DNA from 2 places in the Kosakonia calanthes genome. Region 2 is predicted to be linked to the other one. Evidence: predicted binding sites of a transcription regulator. Region 2 holds the regulator's gene; the other holds the start of a gene.
The links. The regulator sigma-54, encoded in region 2, starts transcription at its own class of promoters, with help from an activator protein. The targets are predictions, from matches to a motif close to GTTGGCACANNTTTCGCTNT.

Region 1: a site for sigma-54 is predicted at 1,843-1,862, ahead of AAEY27_RS17485 (gamma-glutamyltransferase family protein). Genes of this name have one in related genera too.

Annotation. Positions count from the first base shown of each region.
Region 1 is NZ_CP151800.1:3,700,137-3,710,991, reverse strand. It holds gene cysH (phosphoadenosine phosphosulfate reductase) at 1-12, shown strand, start outside; gene AAEY27_RS17485 (gamma-glutamyltransferase family protein) at 223-1,806, opposite strand; gene AAEY27_RS17480 (NAD(P)-dependent oxidoreductase) at 1,914-2,792, shown strand; gene arsC (glutaredoxin-dependent arsenate reductase) at 2,889-3,314, opposite strand; gene AAEY27_RS17470 (hypothetical protein) at 3,311-3,451, opposite strand; gene AAEY27_RS17465 (FadR/GntR family transcriptional regulator) at 3,790-4,506, shown strand; gene AAEY27_RS17460 (ABC transporter ATP-binding protein) at 4,503-5,516, shown strand; gene AAEY27_RS17455 (ABC transporter ATP-binding protein) at 5,513-6,580, shown strand; gene AAEY27_RS17450 (ABC transporter substrate-binding protein) at 6,592-8,106, shown strand; gene AAEY27_RS17445 (ABC transporter permease) at 8,129-9,073, shown strand; gene AAEY27_RS17440 (ABC transporter permease) at 9,073-9,948, shown strand; gene AAEY27_RS17435 (gamma-glutamyltransferase family protein) at 9,958-10,855, shown strand, end outside.
Region 2 is NZ_CP151800.1:578,279-589,133, forward strand. It holds gene gltB (glutamate synthase large subunit) at 1-595, opposite strand, end outside; gene AAEY27_RS02585 (TIGR01212 family radical SAM protein) at 1,266-2,192, shown strand; gene arcB (aerobic respiration two-component sensor histidine kinase ArcB) at 2,294-4,633, shown strand; gene elbB (isoprenoid biosynthesis glyoxalase ElbB) at 4,864-5,517, shown strand; gene mtgA (monofunctional biosynthetic peptidoglycan transglycosylase) at 5,514-6,245, shown strand; gene npr (PTS phosphocarrier protein NPr) at 6,246-6,518, opposite strand; gene rapZ (RNase adapter RapZ) at 6,515-7,369, opposite strand; gene ptsN (PTS IIA-like nitrogen regulatory protein PtsN) at 7,415-7,906, opposite strand; gene hpf (ribosome hibernation promoting factor) at 7,987-8,274, opposite strand; gene rpoN (RNA polymerase factor sigma-54) at 8,297-9,730, opposite strand; gene lptB (LPS export ABC transporter ATP-binding protein) at 9,779-10,504, opposite strand; gene lptA (lipopolysaccharide ABC transporter substrate-binding protein LptA) at 10,511-10,855, opposite strand, start outside.

The sequences.
Region 1 (10,855 bases), 1.7 Mb from region 2:
CACGAAGGTTAATGCGCGTTTTGCCGGATGGCGGCTTCGCCTTATCCGGCCTACCAAACCCGTGCCGCGCCTCGTAGGCCGGATAAGCGCCAGCGCCATCCGGCGATCGAAGCCGACATCGCGGAATGTGCCGGATGGCGGCTTCGCCTTATCCGGCCTACCAAATGCGTGCCGCGCTCCGTAGGCCGGATAAGCGTTTCAGCGCCATCCGGCAATCAAACCCTAAAACCCCGCCGCGCTGCCGTTGCTGCGCGGATCGAATGCCCCTTCCAGCATGCCGTTGGCATGACGCACAATCGCCCCGGCATGCCCGGTCGCTTCGCTTAAACCCGGCAGCCACTCAACATCGTGGCCCCGCGCGCGCAGCGCCTGGAATGTCTCTTCGCTAAAACGCCCCTCCAGCTTCAGGCTATCGGACGTCTGGCCCCAGGTGCGCCCGAGCAACCAACGCGGGGCGCAAACCGCTTCCTGTAATGGCATCCCCTGCATGATATGGCGGGTAAAAATCGCCGCCTGCGTTTGCGGTTGACCGTCGCCGCCCATCGTACCGTAAACCATCGTGCGGCCATCTTTCAGCCGCGCGGCCGCCGGGTTTAAGGTGTGGAACGGTTGTTTGCCGGGCATCAACGCCAGCAAATGCGACGGATCGAGGCTAAAGGCCGCGCCGCGGTTTTGCAGCAGCACGCCGCTTTCCGGTAGCACCACGCCGCTACCAAACTCGTGATAAATACTCTGGATAAACGACACGGCCAGGCCATTTTTATCCACCACGCCCATCCACACCGTATCGCCCGGCCCTTTGCCCTGGCCCCAGGGCGCGGCACGCTGCTCATCAATGCTGGCGGCCAGCACTTCCAGCGGCGTCTGCTCCAGCAGGCTTTGCACCGGCAGCGTCACATGGCGCGGATCGGTGATATAGCGATCGCGCAGGCCAAAGGCTTTTTTGGTGGCCTCGACAATACGATGAATGGTCTGCACTTCATTGGCTTGCGCCATCTCCAGATGATCGGTAATGCCGAGGATCGCCAGCGAAACCAGCCCCTGTGTCGGCGGCGTCATATTGAAAACCTCGCCCTGGCTATGCGCCAGTTTGAGGGGAACGCGACGCTGCGCGCGGTGGTTCGCCAGATCCTGCGCCGTCACCGGCAAGCCCAGCGTCTGCATTTCGCTCGCCATTAGCTGCGCGAGTGAGCCGCGATAAAAGCTCTCCAGCCCATCGGTGGCAAGGCGGGTCAGCGTGCGCGCCAGTTTCGGCTGGCAAAAACGGCTGCCCGCGGTGGGAATTTCCCCGTCAGGCAGGAAGGTTGGCGCAAAACCAGGAACATCTACCAACTCTGGGTATTTCGCCTGCGTGGCGCTGGCCTGCGATTGGGTGACGGGAATACCGTCTGCGGCATAACGAATGGCGTCCGCCAGCAGGCGCGACAGCGGCAACTGCCCGCCGCCGAGCGACGCGGAAACCTTCAGCGCTTCATCCCAGCCGCTGAGCGTGCCGGGCACCGTTAACGCCGCCAGCGGGCCGCGATGGGGAATCTGCGCGTGATCGGCGTAAAACGCGGTTGTCGCCAGTTGCCCGGCCGCGCCGCTGGCATCAATAGCCAGCGGTTCTCCCTCCGGTGGGACAATCAGCCAAAAGCCATCGCCGCCAATGCCGTTCATATGGGGATAAACCACCGCAATGGTTGCCGCTGCCGCCACCATCGCTTCAATGGCGTCGCCGCCGTGGCGCAACACCGAGAGCGCCGACTCACTGGCGAGATGGTGCGGCGTTACCGCCATTCCGCAGGGGGCCATATTACTTTGCATCGTCTCGCTTCCTTTTTTGCAGTTGAATAAAAAAGCTAAGCAAGAGCTGTTCCAGGTTAATGCCATTACACTGAAAAGAGTTACCGGTTAACAACAGGAGATCTGTTATGAAAATTGCGTTTCTTGGGCTTGGCACCATGGGGCTGCCGATGGCGGCGAATTTGCTGAAAGCGGGGTATAACGTGCAGGGCTGGAACCGCTCTGCCGGGCCTGCGGCGAAACTGGCGGAACGGGGAGCGGTGAATGCCGCAACGGCGGCGGAAGCGGCAACGGATGCCGACGTGCTGATCTCCATGCTGGCGGACGATAACGCCACGCGCAGCACGCTGTTGGAGGGCAATGTGCTGGCGACCCTGAAACCGGGTGCCATTCATGTGAATATGGCGTCAATTTCCGTTGCACTGGCGGTGGAACTGGCGCAATTGCACCAGGCGCGGAATGTCGGTTATCTCGCGGCCCCGGTGCTGGGGCGGGTGAATGTCGCCGAAGCGGGGCAGCTCACGATTCTGGCCGCTGGCGACAGTGCATTGTTGGCAAACGTGCAGCCGCTGCTGGATGTGCTCGGGCAGAAAACCTGGTATTTGGGCGATCGCCCGGAGCAGGCCAGCGCGACGAAGCTCGCCGTGAACTTTATGATTGCCAGCGCGATTGGCGCGATGAGCGAAGCCGTTGCATTGGTGCAGGGGTATGAGGTCGATAAAGGCGAGTTTATCGATTTGATCACCTCTTCGCTGTTCGCCGCGCCGGTTTACAAAGGATACGGGCAGGCGATTGCCACCGACACTTTCGAGCCCGCCGGGTTTAAGCTGGCGCTGGGGCTAAAAGATGTGCGCCTGGCGCAGGACGCCGCCGAACGGGTGAATGTGCCGCTGGCGCTGGCCGGGACATTGCGCGCCGCGCATGTGGAAAGCCTGGCCCATGATGAAGGGCACCTGGATTGGGCCGCGCTTTCCCGCACCGCCGCCCGCCGCGCCGGGCAGATTTAAACCCTTTAGCCGGGTGACGGCTTCGCCTTACCCGGCCTACAAAACCGACATACTTCCCCGTAGGCCTGATAAGCGCAGCGCCACCGGGCACTTCTTTTATTTAATCCGTTTGCCGGACGCGTCGGTGACCTGTTCCCCGTCTTCTTTGCTGAATGCTCCTTTCAGGCCGCCCGGCAGAATATCGAGTACCCCTTCCGAAGGGCGGCACAAGCGCGTACCGAGCGGCGTCACCACGATAGGGCGGTTAATCAGAATCGGCTGTTGCAGCATAAAATCCAGCAACTCGTCGTCGGTAAACCGGTCTTCCGCCAGCCCCAGTTGCGCATACGGTTCAACATTACTGCGCAGTAGCGCCCGCACCGAAATTCCCATATCGGCAATGAGCTTCACCAGTTCGTCGCGCGACGGCGGTGTCTCAAGGTAAAGAATAATGGTGGGCTCCACGCCGCTGTTACGGATCATCTCCAGCGTATTGCGCGACGTGCCGCAGGCCGGATTGTGATAAATGGTGATAGTGCTCATAACGAAATCTCATCGCTAATTAAAAAGAGAGGCGCAGCGCCAGTGCCGCCATTGTTAGCGAACAGCGCCGACCATTCGAAAAAGCCGGATTCATCCAGCACCAGGGTGAACAAAAAAATAACGCCAGTCAGTAACATCCTCTACTCCATCAGCGTGTCATTTCCCCCAGCGAAGGGGGGTAATGTAACTTTTTTCCTTCACCACGGCAGAGTGAATCCCCCCTTTTAGTGCGTCGCCTGCACGCAAACAGTGCATGTCCACCTTTCCGCGTCTGCGTGTACTAAATCTATCCTCATGCCTCGCCAAAAAATAAACATTATCAAATCAAAGCATTAACAAAAATTTCAAAAATATGACCGAACCAATAGCGGATTGGTTCGCTAATTGCTTAATCCACTGCGGGGTATACAGAACGATTTAAATTTAACTTTCTGTAATTAAAGAAAAATAAAACGCGAAACGCGGATGAACCAATATGGAAAAACCGTCACGCTATCTGGCGAATTCCAGTACAGCGCTTGAACAACTTCGTGGGCTGATCCACCAACATGAGTCAACACCAGGGACTCCATTGCCCACTGAACGTGAACTCGCTGAAACGCTGGGCGTCGGGCGCCGTGAAGTGCGCCGCGCGCTCGACGTGCTGGAAGAAGAGGGGCGCATTTGGCGCAAGCAGGGCAAAGGCACGTTTACCGGCCCAACCGCGCCGGTCACGCCGATTGCGCTGCAAGGGCTGGTGCAGCAAACCAACATGCTGGAAGTGATGGAAGCCCGCTTGCAAATCGAGCCAGGCCTTGCGCGGCTGGCGGCGTTGCGTGCCAGCCCGGAAAACGTGGCGCTGATGCAGCGCATGCTGGAGCGCATCGATAACGTCAGCCCGGACGACCCGGATCTGAATGAGCTGTGGGACAGCGCGTTTCACCGGGCCATCGCCGAAGCGGCGGGCAACCGCTTGATGCTCGGCCTTTTCGACACCCTCGACGCGGTACGTCGCGAACCCGCCTGGCAGCATCTGCGCGAACTTGCGCGCACGCCAGCCAAGGTCGATCGCTACAACGATCATCACCACCGCATCATGCAGGCTATTCGGGATCGCCAGCCGAAAGCGGCGGCAACGGCGATGCGTGAACACTTGCTTGATCTGCAACATGCCCTGACCCAGGCCATTCATCTTGAGGACGAGACGCCATGACGACGATCCCTTTTAAAGACGCCGCGCCGGTGCTGCGTTTGCACAACCTGAAGGTGCAATTTGCCGGATCGCCGGTCAGCGTGCTGGACGGTATTTCGCTGACCGTCAAAAGCGGCGAAACGCTGGCGCTGGTGGGCGAATCCGGCTGCGGCAAAAGCATCACGTCGCTGGCACTGATGGGGTTGTTGCCCGCCAGCGCGCAGATCATCAGTGGTGAAATGCAGTTTCGCGAACACAATTTGCGCCAGCTTTCCCCGCGCGAATACGCCGACCTTCGCGGCAACGCGCTGGCGATGATTTTCCAGGAGCCGATGACCTCCCTGAACCCGGCGTTTACGCTGGGCGATCAGCTCAGTGAAGCGGTGATGCGCCACCAGCATGTGCCGCGCAAAGCGGCGCTGGACGTCGCGCTACAGATCCTCGAAAAAGTGCAAATCCCCGCGCCAGAAATGCGCCTCAAAGCCTATCCGCACCAGCTTTCCGGCGGTATGCGCCAGCGCGTGATGATTGCGATGGCGCTGATCAATAACCCGCGCCTGCTGATTGCCGATGAACCGACCACCGCGCTGGATGTGACCATTCAGGCGCAGATCCTCGCGCTGCTCAACACCCTGAAAGCCGACACCGGCACGGCGGTGCTGATGATCACCCACGATCTCGGCGTCGTTGCCGAAGTCGCCCAACAAGTGGCGGTGATGTACGCCGGGCAAGTGGTTGAACAGGGCAGCGTCGAGGCGATTTTTGCCGATCCACAACATCCGTACACCATCGGTTTGATGGGTTCGATCCCTTCACTCGGCGCGCGCAAAGGCCAGCTTTCCACCATTCCCGGATCGGTACCGCTGCCGGAAGCGATGCCGAAAGGCTGCCGTTTCGCGACTCGCTGCCCGTTTGCGCAGACGCGTTGCCACGAGGAAAAACCCGCGCTACAGCCGCAGGGGCGGGGCCATCAGGTCGCCTGTTTCCGTGTTCCCCTTGAACAGCATATTGCGTTGGGAGAAACCGCATGAGTACACCCATTTTAGAAGCGCACGACCTAAGCAAACGCTTTGTCGGGCCGACGCGCCTGTTCGCCCCGAAGCGCTTCGTCACCGCTGTTGACCGTGTTTCCCTGACGGTTTACCCCGGCGAAACACTGGCGATTGTGGGCGAGTCCGGTTCCGGTAAATCAACCCTTGGTCGCCTGCTGCTGCGTTTATTGGCCGCCTCCGAAGGGCGGGTTTATTACCAGGGTGAAGAGATCACCGATGCCAGCGGGGCGCGTTTAAACCAGTTGCGCCGCGAACTGCAAATCATCTTTCAGGATCCGTTCGCCTCGCTGAACCCGCGCATGACGGTGGAGGAAATCGTCGGCGAACCGCTGTGGCTGCACCAGAAGATGAACAAGGCCGATCGCCAGCCACGCGTCGCCGAACTGCTGTCGACAGTGGGCTTGCCTGCCGCCTGGGCTCGGCGTTACCCGCATGAGTTTTCCGGCGGCCAGCGCCAGCGTATTGGCATTGCCCGCGCCCTGGCGTCCGGGCCGAAACTGCTGCTCGGCGATGAGCCCGTTTCCGCGCTGGATGTGTCGGTGCAGGCGCAGGTGGTCAACCTGCTGGAAGACCTCAAACAACAGCTTGGCCTGACGATGATTATCGTCGCGCATGGCCTTGCGGTGATCCGCCATATGAGCGATCGCGTGGCAGTGATGTACCTCGGGCAGATCGTCGAGATGGCGACAGTGGATGAGATTTTCGATGCGCCGCTGCACCCGTACACCCAGGCGCTGATTGCCTCTGCGCCGCAGACGCAGCCAGGACTTGCGCGCGAAACGCCGCTGTTGCAGGGCGATTTGCCGAACCCGTCTAACCCGCCGCAGGGTTGCCGTTTTCACACCCGTTGCCCGTATGTCACCGAAGAGTGCCGCCAGCGCGAGCCGATTACCCAGGTGCTCGATGGCGGCCGCCAGGTGTCTTGCCACCGCTGGCAGGAGATCAACCGTGATCGTAGCGTTATTCAGATAGCTCCGCCCTCCGCCGCGTTCCTGCGCCGCCGCGCACTGTTTGAACATGCGGCCTCTCACTCGTCACTTTGAAGGAAAGAATAATGATTGTGCGAAATTCTCTTTTGACCGTTCTGGGAAGCGTTATGTTGTTGGGCGCGGCGCTGCCGGCCCAGGCTGAAAATGTCCTGCGCATTGGGCTGGGCGCGGACCCGGACATGCTTGATCCGCACCTGGCGCGCACTTATTACGGGCGTTTTGTATTTGCCTCACTGTGCGACCGGCTGGTGGATGTGGATGAAAACCTGAAAGTGGTGCCGGGTCTGGCGAAAGAGTGGTCGTGGAGCGAAGACGGCAAAACCCTGACCATGAACCTGCGCGAGGGCGTGACGTTCCACGATGGCGAGAAGTTTGACGCTGCGGCGGCGAAATTCAGCCTCGATCGCGCGCTCACCTTGCCAGGTTCGCTGCGCAAAAGCGAAATCTCCTCCATTGAGTCTGTGGAAGTGACCGGGCCAATGCAGATTGTACTGCACCTGAAAACGGCGGATTCGGCGTTGCTGATGCAGTTGACCGACCGCGCCGGCGCGATGCTGGCACCAGAGGCGGCGAAAAAGCCGGACTTTGCCGCGCACCCGGTTTGTTCCGGGCCGTATAAATTCGACAGCCGCGTGTCACAGGATCGCATTGTGCTGTCGCGCTTTGATAACTACTGGAACAAAGGCGCGTACCACTTCGACAAAGTGATTTACCTGCCGATTCCGGATGCCTCCGTGCGCCTTGCAAACCTGCGCGCGGGCGATCTGGATCTGACGGAAGGCATTGCCGCCAGCGACGTGAAAACCGTGCAGGCCGACAGCCAGCTGCAACTGGCGAAGGTCACCGGCCTCGGTTACCAGGGCATTACCTTTAACATCAATAACGGCAAAGTCCCGGCCAACGATCCATTCAAAGATGCCCGCGTGCGCGAAGCGTTCTCGCAGGCCATTGACCGCGACGCGCTGAATCAGGTGGTGTTCGAAGGTCTTTACTCGCCAGCGAACCAGGCGTTTTCCCCGGTTAGCCCCTATCACGTGAAATTGCCGGTGCCGCCGCGCGATGTGGAAAAAGCCAAAGCGCTGCTGAAAGCGGCGGGCGTAACGACGCCGATCACCGTTTCGCTGTTGGTGCCGAACAACCCGATTTCTCAGCAAGTGGGCCAGGTATTGCAGGCGATGACCGCTGAAGCGGGCTTTAACGTCAACCTGCAAATGACTGAGTTCGCGACGTTGCTCGATCGTCAGCAACGCGGGGATTTTCAGTTGAGCTACTCCGGCTGGTCCGGTCGCCCGGATCCGGACGGCAGCATCTTCGGGTTTATCAACAGTAAAGGGACGCTGAACGACGGTCGCTACAGCAACCCGCAAGTTGATGAATGGCTGACGCAGGCGCGTTTGCATAACGATCCGGCGACGCGCAAGGGGCTGTACGAAAACGTGGTGAAGCAACTGCAAACGGATATGCCCCTCGCTTATCTCTACTTCGAGCCGCGCATGTTCGGGCTGAATAAAAAAGTGCAGGGCTTCAAACCTTACCCGGACGGCATTGTGCGTCTGGCGGGTCTGACGCTCGCGAAGTAAACGGCCGTTGTAAGGAGAAACCATGCTGGAATTGATTTGCAAACGCCTGATGCTCGCTATTCCGACGCTGCTGATGGTCAGTATGATGGTGTTCGGGCTGCAAAAACTGCTACCCGGCGATCCGCTGACCGCCATGCTTGGCGAGGAACGCGACCCGGCGGTGATCGCCCAGTTACGCGCGGAGCTAAACCTGGATGCGCCAATCCCGGTGCAGTATTTCAACTGGTTGACCCGCGCTTTGCAGGGGGATCTTGGCGTCTCCTTACGCACTCAGGAGCCGGTCACCCACCTGATTGCCACCAAGCTGCCAGTGACCCTGGAGATGTCGCTGCTGGCGATGATTATCGCGCTGCTGTTTGGCATCAGTATGGGGATCATGGCGGCGGTCAACAAAAACAGTTGGATCGATCACGGCACCAACTTTGTTGCCATCTCCGGGATTTCGGTGCCGCACTTCTGGCTGGGGATTTTGTTGATCCTTATTTTCTCGGTCAATTTGCAGTGGCTGCCCGCCTCTGGCTTTGTGCCGTTTAGCGAAGATCCGCTGCAAAACCTGCGCACACTGCTGCTGCCCGCGCTGGTGCTCGGCACCGGGCTTGCCGCAACATTGATGCGCCATACCCGCGCTTCGATGATTGCGGTGCTGAAAGCGGACTATATTCGCACCGCACGCGCCAAGGGCTTGCTGCCAAAAGCGGTGATCATGAAGCACGCGTTTCGTAACGCGCTGGTGCCGGTGATAACACTGACGACGCTGCTGTTTGGCGAGTTGTTAGGCGGCGCGGTGCTGACCGAGCAGGTGTTTACCATTCCAGGCTTCGGCAAGATGATTGTCGATTCCGTCTTCAACCGTGATTACGCGGTGGTGCAGGGCGTGGTGCTGGTGGTGGCGATAGGTTTCCTGGCGCTGAACCTGCTGGCGGACGTGCTGTATGTGTTGATTAACCCGAAAATGCGGAGCCAATAATGGCGGAACTGACCACTGTACGCGTGGCGGCGTCGCTGCCACGCGCGGAAAACCGGGTGCTGAAGAAATTTCTCGCCAACAAAAGCGCGGTGATTGGCGCGGCGATCGTCGGCGTTTTCGTGCTCATCGCCTTGCTGGCACCGTGGATTGCGCCGTTCGATCCGGTGAAAGCCAACTTCCTGGCGGTACGTAAACCGCCGTCTGAACTCTACTGGTTCGGCACCGACGAACTGGGGCGCGATATTCTTTCGCGCATGATTTGGGGCGCGCGCACCTCGCTGCTGGCGGGCTGTGTGTCGGTGGTGATTGCGGTGGTGATCGGCGTGCCGCTCGGCCTGTTGGCGGGCTATTTTCAGGGCATTTGGGACGGCGTGATTTCTCGCTTTATCGAAGCGCTGCTCGCGTGCCCGTTTCTGATTATGGCCATTGCCCTCGGCGCGTTTCTCGGCCCCAGCCTGACCAACGCGATGATCGCCATTGGCCTGTCGGCGATGCCGATCTTCGCCCGCCTGACGCGCGGCCAGGTGATCGCGATTCGTAATGAAGAGTACATCGACGGCGCGCGGGCGATTGGCCTGCCTGACCGCTGGATAATCTTGCGCTATGTGCTGCCGAATGTGATGTCGCCGATTATCGTGCAGGCGACGTTGGCGATTGCCTCGGCGATCATCACCGAAGCCAGCCTGTCGTTTCTCGGGCTTGGGCAACAGCCGCCGTACCCCTCCTGGGGCGCGATGCTCAACACCGCCAAAGGTTTTCTCGAACAGGCGCCCTGGATGTCCATTTTCCCAGGCGTAGCTATCTTTTTGACGGTGCAGGGATTTAATTTACTCGGCGACGGGCTGCGCGACGCGCTCGATCCGCGCCACGACTAAGGAGTTTTGATGACGAAAGCGATTGATTTTAACGTGGGTTACGCGTCGCGCCGTGCGCCGATGATGGGGCACAACGCGGTAGCGACGTCGCAGCCGCTGGCGGCGCAAGCCGGGATGCGCATGTTGCAGCAGGGCGGCAATGCGGTAGACGCGGCGATTGCCACGGCGATGGCGTTAACGGTGGTGGAACCGACCGGCTGCGGGATTGGCAGCGATGCGTTCGCCATTGTTTGGGATGGCAAAGAACTGCACGGGCTGAACGCGTCCGGTCGTTCCCCGGCAAGCTGGCACGCGGATATTTTCGCCGGGCTGGATGCGGTGCCGGAAATCGGTTGGGATGCGGTAACCGTGCCTGGCGCGGTGTCCGGCTGGGTGGCGCTCGCCGAGCGTTTCGGCACGCTGCCGCTCACCACGCTCGCGCAACCGGCGATTGAATACGCCCGCAACGGTTTTCCCGTTTCGCCGTTGATTGGTCATTTGTGGCAGCGCGGCTACAACAAGCTAAAAGATCAGCCGGGGTTCAGCGCCTGTTTTGCGCCAGAAGGGCGCGCGCCGAAAATCGGCGAAATCTTCCGTAACCCGGCGCAGGCCCGCACGCTGGAATTGATCGCGAAAACCAACGGCGAAGCATTTTATCGCGGCGAGTTGGCGCAAAAAATCGCCGCCTTCGCCAAAGCGCACGGCGCGCATCTGACGGAAGCGGATCTGGCGAATCACAAAGCCGATTGGGTTTCGTTGTTATCACGTGAATTCGCGGGCGGTTCGGTACAGGAGTTGCCACCGAACGGGCAGGGCATCGCCACGTTGATCGCGCTTGGCATTCTGGAGCAGTGCGATATTGGCCGTTACGACCCGGATTCGGTGCAGTCGCTGCATCTGTCCATTGAAGCGATGAAGCTGGCGCTCG
Region 2 (10,855 bases):
AGAAGCGCGGCAGATCAGCCGGCATACACAGACCTTTATAGATGTTCACCAGGTTAGAGAGGCTACAAACGTAGAACTCTTTATCTTCTTGCAAACGCTTTTCAATGCGGCGACGGGCGATAAACAGACGGCGCTCCATATCGCGCGGACGCCAGCCAGCCGGGGCGTTAACAAAAATTTGCTCAATACGAGGCAGAGAGGAGAGGGCGATTTCACCGAGCACCCCTTCGTTGGTTGGCACGTCGCGCCAGCCGACAAGAGAGAGGGTTTCTTGCTGAAGCTCTTCTTCAACAACACGGCGCGCCGCGCTGGCTTTTTCCGGATCCTGGTTCAGGAACAGCATGCCGACGGCGTAATTTTTGGCTAAACGCCAGCCGCGCTCTTCGGCAACAATACGGAAAAAGCGGTCAGGTTTTTGCAACAGCAGGCCACAACCGTCACCGGTTTTACCATCGGCGAGGATCGCGCCGCGGTGCTGCATTCGGGCCAGTGCGTGAATAGCGGTACGCACTACCTTGTGGCTAGGTTCGCCTTCTATGTGGGCGATCAGGCCGAAACCACAGTTATCTCTCTCAAGAGATTTATCGTACAACATATCAGTGAACCTCCCCAGGCTCTACGTGAGCCCTCCCGATCGTTACGCACAGGCGCAAAAAGAGCATGGCGACGGGGCAAATTGCCTCGCATGTCGCCCTCTTTAATTTCCTTTTCGCTTCGATACACAAGTGTTGAGGACTTGCTTAAGAGGGAATCTCAATTACTGCATAAATATGATGAGCAGACCGCTCATCCAGAAAGCTTCCAGCGGATTTCCAACTTATCGGGAATCTGTACACAGGTCAAATGCCGAGCTTATTTATCCAAAAATGTGCTAAATGTTAACTATCTAACTGATTTTAAAAGGTGTTTAATGATTTTTACATTCAAGGCCGACGGTGGGAAGCGGCAACGGAGTGTGATCTGACTCACTATCCAAAAGCGCTGTTTCCGATGTTCTATTCTAAGTGGGGTTTTAATGGCAGATGTTTATTCTGCTTTAGGCGATGGAGCCGCTTAAAGTCACTGTTTTTCACTCATGTCACTATTTCTGCAAATTAACGCCGGAACATAAGCAAAAGTAATCGACCCGGCGATGAATGAAATTGCGATTATAATGACTGATTATGCAATGGATGAAAGCCTTCCCGGGCGATTGATCCAGGTCATCGCCGATGAAAGCTAAAAGTGGCAGGCTACGCCCTCTCATTCGGGCGGCTTATCAGATTATGCAGTTACAAAAATTAGTCAATATGTTTGGTGGGGATCTTGCCCGCCGCTATGGCGAAAAAGTCCATAAATTGACATTGCATGGCGGCTTCAGTTGCCCAAACCGTGATGGCACGATTGGCCGTGGCGGTTGTACGTTTTGCAATGTCGCTTCCTTTGCCGACGAAACGCAACAGCACCAATCCATTGCCGCGCAGCTTGCCCATCAGGCGCAACTTGTGAATCGCGCCCGGCGTTACCTCGCGTATTTTCAGGCTTATACCAGTACCTGGGCGGAAGTGCAGGTGCTGCGTTCCATGTATCAGCAGGCAGTAAGCCAGGCCAATATCGTTGGATTATGTGTCGGTACTCGCCCGGATTGCGTGCCGGAAGCGGTGCTGGATTTACTGTGTGAATACCATCAACAAGGCTATGAAGTCTGGCTGGAGCTGGGCTTACAAACGGCGCACGATAAAACACTGCATCGCATTAATCGTGGGCACGATTTCGCCTGTTATCAAAAAACAACGCAACTGGCGCGTGAACGCGGTTTGAAAGTCTGTACGCACCTGATTGTCGGCTTGCCCGGAGAGCGCCAGTGGGATTGCCTGGAGACGATCGATCGCGTTGTCGAAACGGGCGTCGACGGCATCAAGCTGCATCCGCTGCATATTGTTAAAGGCAGCATCATGGCGAAGGCGTGGGAAGCGGGTCGCCTGAACGGTATTGGTCTTGAGGAATATACCGTTACCGCCGGGGAGATGATCCGCCATACGCCGCCGGAGGTGATTTATCACCGCGTTTCCGCCAGCGCTCGCCGCCCAACGCTGCTGGCGCCGCTGTGGTGTGAAAACCGCTGGACCGGCATGGTAGAACTGGATCGCTACTTAACTGAGCAGGGCGGGCAAGGTTCTGCGCTCGGTCGCTGCTGGCAATTACCTGCCTGATTGCGCCCATAAAGACATATTGTCGCCGCATTTTTCGCACAAGCTTCAACCCCTTGCTCAGAATTGAGTATTATTGAGCGGAATTGTCCGAGGAAATCTCTATGAAGCAAATCCGTTTACTGGCGCAATATTACGTCGATTTGATGATGAAGCTGGGGCTGGTGCGTTTTTCCATGCTGCTGGCGTTGGCCCTGGTGGTTCTGGCTATCGTTGTGCAGATGGCGGTCACCATGGTGTTGCAGGGGCAGGTTGAGAGCATCGATGTTATCCGCTCCATCTTTTTTGGTCTGTTGATTACGCCGTGGGCGGTCTACTTTTTATCGGTGGTGGTCGAGCAGCTTGAGGAGTCACGTCAGCGCTTATCGCGACTGGTTGAAAAGCTTGAAGAGATGCGCGACCGCGATCTGAAGCTCAATGTGCAGTTGAAAGACAACATCACGCAGCTCAACCAGGAAATCAGCGATCGTGAGAAGGCCGAAGCGGAGCGCCAGGCGACCTTTGAAAGGCTGAAAATAGAGATGCAGGAGCGTGAGCAGACGCAGATCCAGCTCGAACAACAATCCTCTTTCCTGCGATCATTCCTTGATGCTTCCCCGGATTTGGTTTTCTACCGTAACGAAGATAAAGAGTTCTCTGGCTGTAACCGGGCGATGGAGCTGCTGACCGGAAAGAGCGAGAAGCAACTGATTAACCTGAAACCGCAGGATGTGTATGCCCCGGAGGCGGCGCGCAAGGTTATCGAAACCGACGAAAAAGTCTTTCGCCATAACGTGTCGTTGACCTATGAACAGTGGCTCGATTACCCGGACGGGCGCAAAGCTTGCTTCGAAATCCGCAAAGTTCCCTATTATGACCGCGTGGGTAAACGTCACGGGTTAATGGGTTTTGGCCGCGATATTACCGAGCGTAAGCGCTATCAGGATGCGCTGGAGCGCGCCAGCCGGGATAAGACCACGTTTATCTCTACGATCAGCCACGAGCTGCGCACGCCGCTGAATGGCATCGTCGGGTTAAGCCGTATCTTGCTCGACACCGAACTGACGCAAGAGCAAGAGAAGTACCTGAAAACAATCCATGTTTCCGCCGTGACGCTGGGGAATATTTTCAACGATATTATCGACATGGATAAGATGGAGCGGCACAAAGTGCAGCTCGATAACCAGCCGCTCGACTTCACCAGTTTCCTGGCCGATTTGGAAAACCTCTCCGGCTTACAAGCGCACCAGAAAGGGCTGCGTTTTGAACTGGAACCGACATTGCCGCTACCGCACCAGGTGGTCACCGACGGTACGCGGTTGCGGCAAATTCTTTGGAACCTTATCAGCAACGCCGTCAAATTTACCCGCGAAGGTGGGCAGGTGACAGTTCGCGTTCGCTTCGATGAGGGCGACATGCTCCATTTTGAAGTGCAGGACTCTGGCATCGGCATTCCGCGCGACGAGCAGGACAAAATCTTCGCCATGTATTACCAGGTGAAAGATCGCCACGGCGGTAAACCGGCGACGGGCACCGGCATTGGCCTTGCGGTTTCACGTCGGTTGGCGAAAAGCATGGGCGGCGATATCACCGTCAGCAGCCAGCCAGGCAACGGTTCTCTTTTCACCTTGACCGTGCACGCGCCAGCGGTGGCCGAAGAAGTGGATGACGCGTTTAAAGAAGATGACATGCCGCTACCGGCGCTGCATGTGCTGCTGGTGGAAGATATCGAACTCAACGTGATTGTTGCCCGCTCGGTGCTGGAAAAACTCGGCAGCAGCGTGGATGTCGCAATGACCGGCACGGCCGCGCTGGAGATGTTTACCCCAGGTGAATACGACCTGGTGTTGCTGGATATTCAGTTGCCGGACATGACCGGGCTGGATATTTCGCGGGCGCTGACCAGCCGTTATCCGCGCGAAGATCTGCCGCCGCTGGTGGCGCTGACCGCTAACGTCCTGAAGGACAAACAGGAATACCTCGATGCGGGCATGGATGATGTCTTAAGCAAACCGCTGGCAGTCCCGGCATTAACTGCCATGATTAAAAAGTTTTGGGATGCCGGTGACGACGAGGAGGAACAAGTGGCAACCACGGATAACAGTAAGGCGCAAACGCTGCTGGACACCGCGATGCTGGAGCAATATCTCGAGCTGGTCGGGCCGAAGCTAATCACCGACGGGTTGGCGGTGTTTGAGAAAATGATGCCGGGCTACCTGAGTGTGCTGGAGTCGAACCTCACGGCGCGCGATCAAAAAGGGATCGTCGACGAGGGGCATAAGATCAAAGGTGCCGCCGGTTCAGTCGGTTTACGCCATATTCAGCAACTGGGCCAGCAGATCCAGTCGCCCGATCTTCCCGCCTGGTGGGATAACGTTGGCGAATGGTTCGAAGAGATGAAGCAGGAGTGGCGTAACGATGTTGCGGTATTGAAAGCCTGGGTAGACGATGCTGCAAAAAAATGACCCCGGATTAACCGGGGTGCGCGAATACTGCGCCAACACCAGGGAAACCGTGGCTGCGCCGTAATTTTTGGTTTTCTTTGCAATGGCGCAGTCTGAAAAAATTCGACCACACGCACATAAGATAGCAAATCTTAAATGATTTGTTACATCAATCAGTGAAATGTGTGAAGCAAGGCTCCCTTATCAAAATTTTTAATTATCGTCAGTAAGTTGCATAAAGGATTTAAAGCATGAAAAAAATCGGCGTTGTTCTCAGTGGCGCAGGGGTTTATGACGGTTCGGAGATCCACGAAGCAGTGATTACGCTGCTGGCGATCGCCCGTCACGGTGCGCAAGCCGTCTGTTTCGCGCCGGATAAATGGCAAAGCGATGTGGTGAATCACCTGACGGGTGAAACCATGACCGAAAGCCGTAATGTGCTGATTGAAGCGGCGCGTATTACCCGTGGGAATATCCAAACGCTGGCTCAGGCATCAGCAAACGATCTGGATGCGTTGATTGTGCCCGGTGGTTTTGGCGCGGCGAAAAACCTGAGTAATTTCGCCAGCCTCGGCAGTGATTGTGTGGTCAATGGCGAATTGAAAACGCTGGCGCTGGAGATGCACCAGGCCGGTAAACCGCTGGGTTTCATGTGCATCGCGCCCGCGATGTTGCCGAAAATCTTCGACTTTCCGCTGCGTTTAACGATTGGTACGGATATCGATACCGTCGAAGTGCTGGAAGAAATGGGCGCAGAACATGTGCCTTGTCCGGTGGGCGATATTGTTATTGATGAAGAGAACAAAGTGGTGACTACCCCGGCCTATATGCTGGCCGAGGACATTGCTCAGGCGGCAACGGGGATCGAAAAGCTGGTGGCTCGCGTGTTGGCGTTGACTGAATGAATAAGGGATTTCGCGGTTCGCTGAAAGCCACGCTTAAACGTCTTGCTCTGCGGGTTTTACTGGTTCTGGCCATCTTCTGGGGCGGGGGGATTGTGCTGTTCAGTTTTCTGCCGGTGCCGTTTTCAGCGGTGATGGTGGAGCGGCAAATCAGCGCCTGGCTGACCGGTAATTTCGGCTATGTGGCGCATTCTGATTGGGTCAGTATGGATGAGATCTCCCCGTGGATGGCGCTGGCGGTGGTTGCTGCGGAGGACCAACGTTTTCCTGATCACTGGGGATTGGATATTGCGGCGATTCAGAAGGCGCTTTCCCATAATGAACGCCATGAAAATCGTATTCGCGGCGCATCGACGTTATCTCAGCAAACCATTAAAAACCTGCTGTTGTGGGACGGTAAAAGCTGGGTGCGTAAGGGGTTGGAAGCGGGATTAACGCTCGGGATGGAAGCGGTGTGGACGAAAAGGCGCATCCTGACGGTTTACCTGAATATCGCCGAGTTTGGCGAAGGGGTATTTGGTGTGGAAGAGGCGTCGCAGCGCTATTTTCACAAACCGGCAAGCCGTCTGACCATGGCGGAAGCGGCGCTGTTGGCTGCGGTGTTACCCAACCCGATACGTTTCCAGGCTGCCGCGCCGTCCGGCTATGTGCGCACCCGGCAGGCGTGGATCCTGCGCCAGATGCGCCAGTTAGGCGGAGAAGAATTTTTGCAGCGTAACAAGCTGCATTAATCAGTCTTCGTCAAACCCGGCGACAAACAGTGCAATAACGGCGGCTAGCGCTTCGTTCTCCTGCGGGCCGCTGGCTTCCACTTCAATCTGCCGTCCTTTCGCGGAATCCAGCATCAGTAGCGCAATCACACTGCTGGCTTCCGCTTCAGTGCCTTCGTCGTTACGCAGCAGTACTTCCGCATCAAAGCCTTGCACCAGTTCAAACAGTTTCATCGCCGGGCGCGCGTGCATCCCCAGTTTATTGGTGATCTCAACGGTTTGTTTTACGGTCATGTTTTGCGTTTTTCCAGCGTGCGGTGACGGGACTGAACGTTCTTGCCACGCGAGCGGAAATAATCCGCCAGTTGTTCGGCGACGTAGACGGAACGGTGTTTACCACCGGTGCAACCGATAGCCACAGTCAAATAGCTGCGGTTGTTGGTTTCCAGCATTGGCAGCCACAGTTCGAGGTAGCTACGCGTCTGATAGATAAAGTTGTGCACTTCGGTGTGCCGATCGAGGAACGCCGCGACGGGTTTGTCGAGGCCGGTCATCGGGCGCAATTTCGGATCCCAGTGTGGGTTTGGCAGGAAACGAACGTCAAAGACATAATCGGCATCAATCGGAATACCGTGCTTGAAGCCAAAGGACTCAAAGACCATGGTCAGTTCGCGCTCGCGTTTGCCGAGCAAGCGCGTACGCAGCATTTCAGCCAGCTCATGCACTGACATTTCCGAGGTATCGACAATCAGGTCCGCGCGGGAACGCAGCGGCTCCAGCAAATTACTCTCTTCATCGATGGCGCTTTCCAGAGACAGATTTTTGCTGGAGAGCGGGTGCAGGCGTCGCGTATCGCTATAACGGCGGATCAACGTGTTACGGTCAGCATCAAGAAACAACAGTTGCGGAGAGAAGGCCTCCGGCAGATTGCTCATTGCCTGCTCAAAGATTTCCGGTGATTCCGGCATGTTACGCACGTCGATACTGACGGCGGCGGAAATCTGACGGTCGGCGAGCGTTTGCGCCAACTCAGGCAACAGCACCACCGGCAGGTTATCGACACAGTAGAAACCCATGTCTTCCAGTGCACGTAGCGCCACGGATTTCCCTGAACCCGAACGACCACTGACGATCATCAGGACCATGGGCCATTTCTCCTCAGAACGACTGATAAAAAGCGTGTTACCCCGTTACGCATCATCACTCTCGCCTTCCGTCTGCGTGATTATCTGATACAGCTCTTCATCAGTTTGCGCGCTGCGCAGGCGCCGACAGATGGTTTTATCCGCCAGTCGCTTGGCGACCAGCGAAAGCGTATGTAGATGCGTTTTGGTTTGATCGGCTGGTACTAACAACGCAAACAGCAGATCGACGGGTTGATTATCGATAGCGTCGAAAGCAATGGGCGTTTCGAGTTGCACAAAAACGCCAACGGCGCGCAGCGTGTCTTCCTCGAGCTTACCGTGTGGAATGGCGATACCGTTACCAATGCCGGTACTGCCCATTTTTTCACGCGTAAGGATCGCCTCGAAGACGACCTGCGGCGGCAGACCCAACTGTTTTGCCGCCAGTTCACTGATGATTTCCAGAGCACGTTTTTTACTCTGGCAGTGAACGCCGCTACGGGTACATTCCTGGTTAAGGACATTGCTCAGTTGAAGAGCGGAATCGTTATTCATCATAATTTCACCTAAGCGGCGTCGAAGCCAGCACCCAGCCGGGTTGCGGCGGGGTGCAACGCGCCAGACGGACGCCCGGACAATTAGTGTTGTTTCAGTTTATCTTTATGTTTGTTTAACTGCCGCGAAAGTTTATCAATTAAACCATCGATAGCAGCATACATGTCCTGCCCTTCCGCACTGGCATGCAATTCACCTCCGTTGACATGCAAGGTGGCATCCGAGATGTGAGTCACTTTCTCCACTTTCAACACAATATAGACCTGATTGATCCTTTCGAAATACTGCTCGAGCTTGGCGAATTTACTGTTCACAAATTCGCGCAGAGCATCGGTGATCTCGACGTTTTGTCCTGTGATGTTAAGCTGCATAGTGTCTTCCTTATCGGTTGGGTCAAACCAACTGTTTGCGCTGATTTGACGGCGGAATGGATAAAGATTCTCGATACTTCGCGACGGTGCGCCGCGCCACCATAATTCCCTGATCGGAAAGTATGGTCGTCAGCTTACTGTCGCTCAGTGGTTTTGCAGGGTTTTCTGCGGCGATCAATTTCTTCACCAGTGCGCGAATAGCCGTGGACGAAGCTTCGCCGCCGCCTTCGGTATTCACATGGCTGGAGAAGAAATACTTCAATTCAAAAATGCCGCGAGGGCTGTGCAGGTACTTCTGCGTCGTCACACGGGAAATGGTGGATTCGTGCATCTCGACGGCTTGGGCGATATCTGCCAGCACCATCGGCTTCATAAATTCTTCACCCTGCTCAAAGAACGCTTGTTGCTGCTCGACAATGCAGCGACTGACGCGTAACAGGGTGTCATTGCGGCTTTCCAGGCTTTTGATCAACCACTTCGCTTCCTGCAAGTTACTGCGAATGAACTGCGTGTCGGCGTCATTACGCGCGCCACTGCCCATTGCGGCATATTGCTGGTTGATTTGCAGACGCGGGATACTGTCGGAGTTTAACTCCACGGTCCAGCGCCCGTTATGCTTGCGCACCAGCACATCAGGAATGACATATTCCGGTTCGCCAGTTTGGATCGACTGACCAGGGCGCGGATCCAGAGATTGGATCAGATTGACCGCTTCTTTCAACACATCTTCTTTCAGGCGCGTGACGCGCATTAACGTGCGGAAATCGTGATTGGCGAGCAGATCCAGATGATCGCAGATGATAAGCCGGGCTTCTTCACACCACGGCGTGTCTTTCGCGAACTGGGAAAGTTGCACTAACAGGCAGTCGCGCAGATCCCGCGCCGCCACGCCGACCGGGTCGAAGCGTTGGATGCGCTTGAGCACCGCTTCCACTTCATCAAGACCGACGTCTTCGTTGCCCATACTTTCCAGCACCTCTTCCAGCGACACGGTGAGATAACCGGTATCGTCAACGGCATCAACAATGGAGGTCGCGATAGCGCGGTCAGTATCGGAAAACGGCGTCAGTTGCACCTGCCACATCAGATAATCTTGCAGAGATTGCGTGGTTTCGCCTTGGTAAATCGGCAGCTCGTCATCAATATAATCACTGCTGCTGCCGGAAGGGGTGCCTGCGGTGTAAATCTCATCCCAGCTGGCGTCCAGCGGCAGCTCGTCGGGCATCTCTTTCTGTTCGAGTGCGTCGACGGTGTCCAGGCCTTCGTTTTCCTGGGTTTGTTGGTTATCCACTTCTTCATGAAGGTCGGTTTGTTCCAGCAGCGGATTACTCTCCAGCGCTTGCTGAAGTTCCTGCTGAAGTTCCAACGTGGACAACTGCAACAGACGGATGGCCTGTTGCAGTTGTGGCGTCATGGCTAGCTGTTGGCTAAGCCTTAGTTGCAAACCTTGCTTCATATTCAGAGCAGCACTCTCCGACAAAAAACGTCAATAAACCCTACCCTATCAGAGTCTGAAGTCTTCCCCAAGATATACGCGCTTAACGTGTTCGTCTTCAAGGATTTGCTGCGGTGTGCCGTGCGCGATCAAATGCCCCTGACTGACGATATAAGCACGTTCACACACTGCCAGCGTTTCGCGAACATTGTGGTCAGTAATCAACACGCCCAGGCCGCTGTCGCGCAGGTGTTCAATGATACGTTTAATATCGATAACCGAAATTGGGTCAACGCCCGCAAATGGCTCATCGAGTAAAATAAATTTCGGGTTCGCCGCCAGCGCGCGAGCAATTTCCACACGTCGACGTTCGCCACCGGAAAGCGATTGGCCCATGCTGTCGCGCAGATGCTCGATATGGAACTCTTCCATCAGCTCATTGGCGCGATCTTCACGCTGTTCGGCGGTTAAATCATCACGAATTTGCAGCACCGCCATCAGGTTGTCGTAGACGCTCAGGCGGCGGAAAATCGACGCTTCCTGCGGCAAATAGCCGATGCCGCGACGCGCGCGCGCATGCAATGGCAGCAGGCTGATATCTTCATCATCAATGATGATGTTGCCCGCATCCCGCGACACAATCCCCACAACCATATAGAAAGTGGTGGTTTTACCTGCACCGTTAGGGCCAAGCAGCCCGACAATTTCGCCTGAGTTAACGCTCAGACTAACATCCTCAACCACGCGACGGCCTTTGTAAGCCTTGGCGAGATTTTTTGCAGTTAATGTTGCCATAACGAATTAGTTACTCTTTTTTTGCGCCGGAGCGGTGGCGGAGTTATTGCTCTTGTCCTGCAACTGCGACGGTACCAGTACCGTGGTCACGCGTTTGCCTTTTTCGCTGAACGCTTGCATTTTCTGCTCTTTCACCAGATAGGTGATTTTGTCGCCAGCAATGTTGCTGTCCAACTGCTCAAGGTAGGCGTTACCGGTCAGCACGACGAAATCTTTTTCCAGCTCGTAATGCATCTGCGAAGAGTGGCCTTTCACCGGTTTGCCGTTGTCCTGCATCTGGTAGAACGTTGCGGGATTGCCGTAACCGTCGATGATCTCTTTGCCTTGCTCGCCGCCAGGGCGCGTGACGAC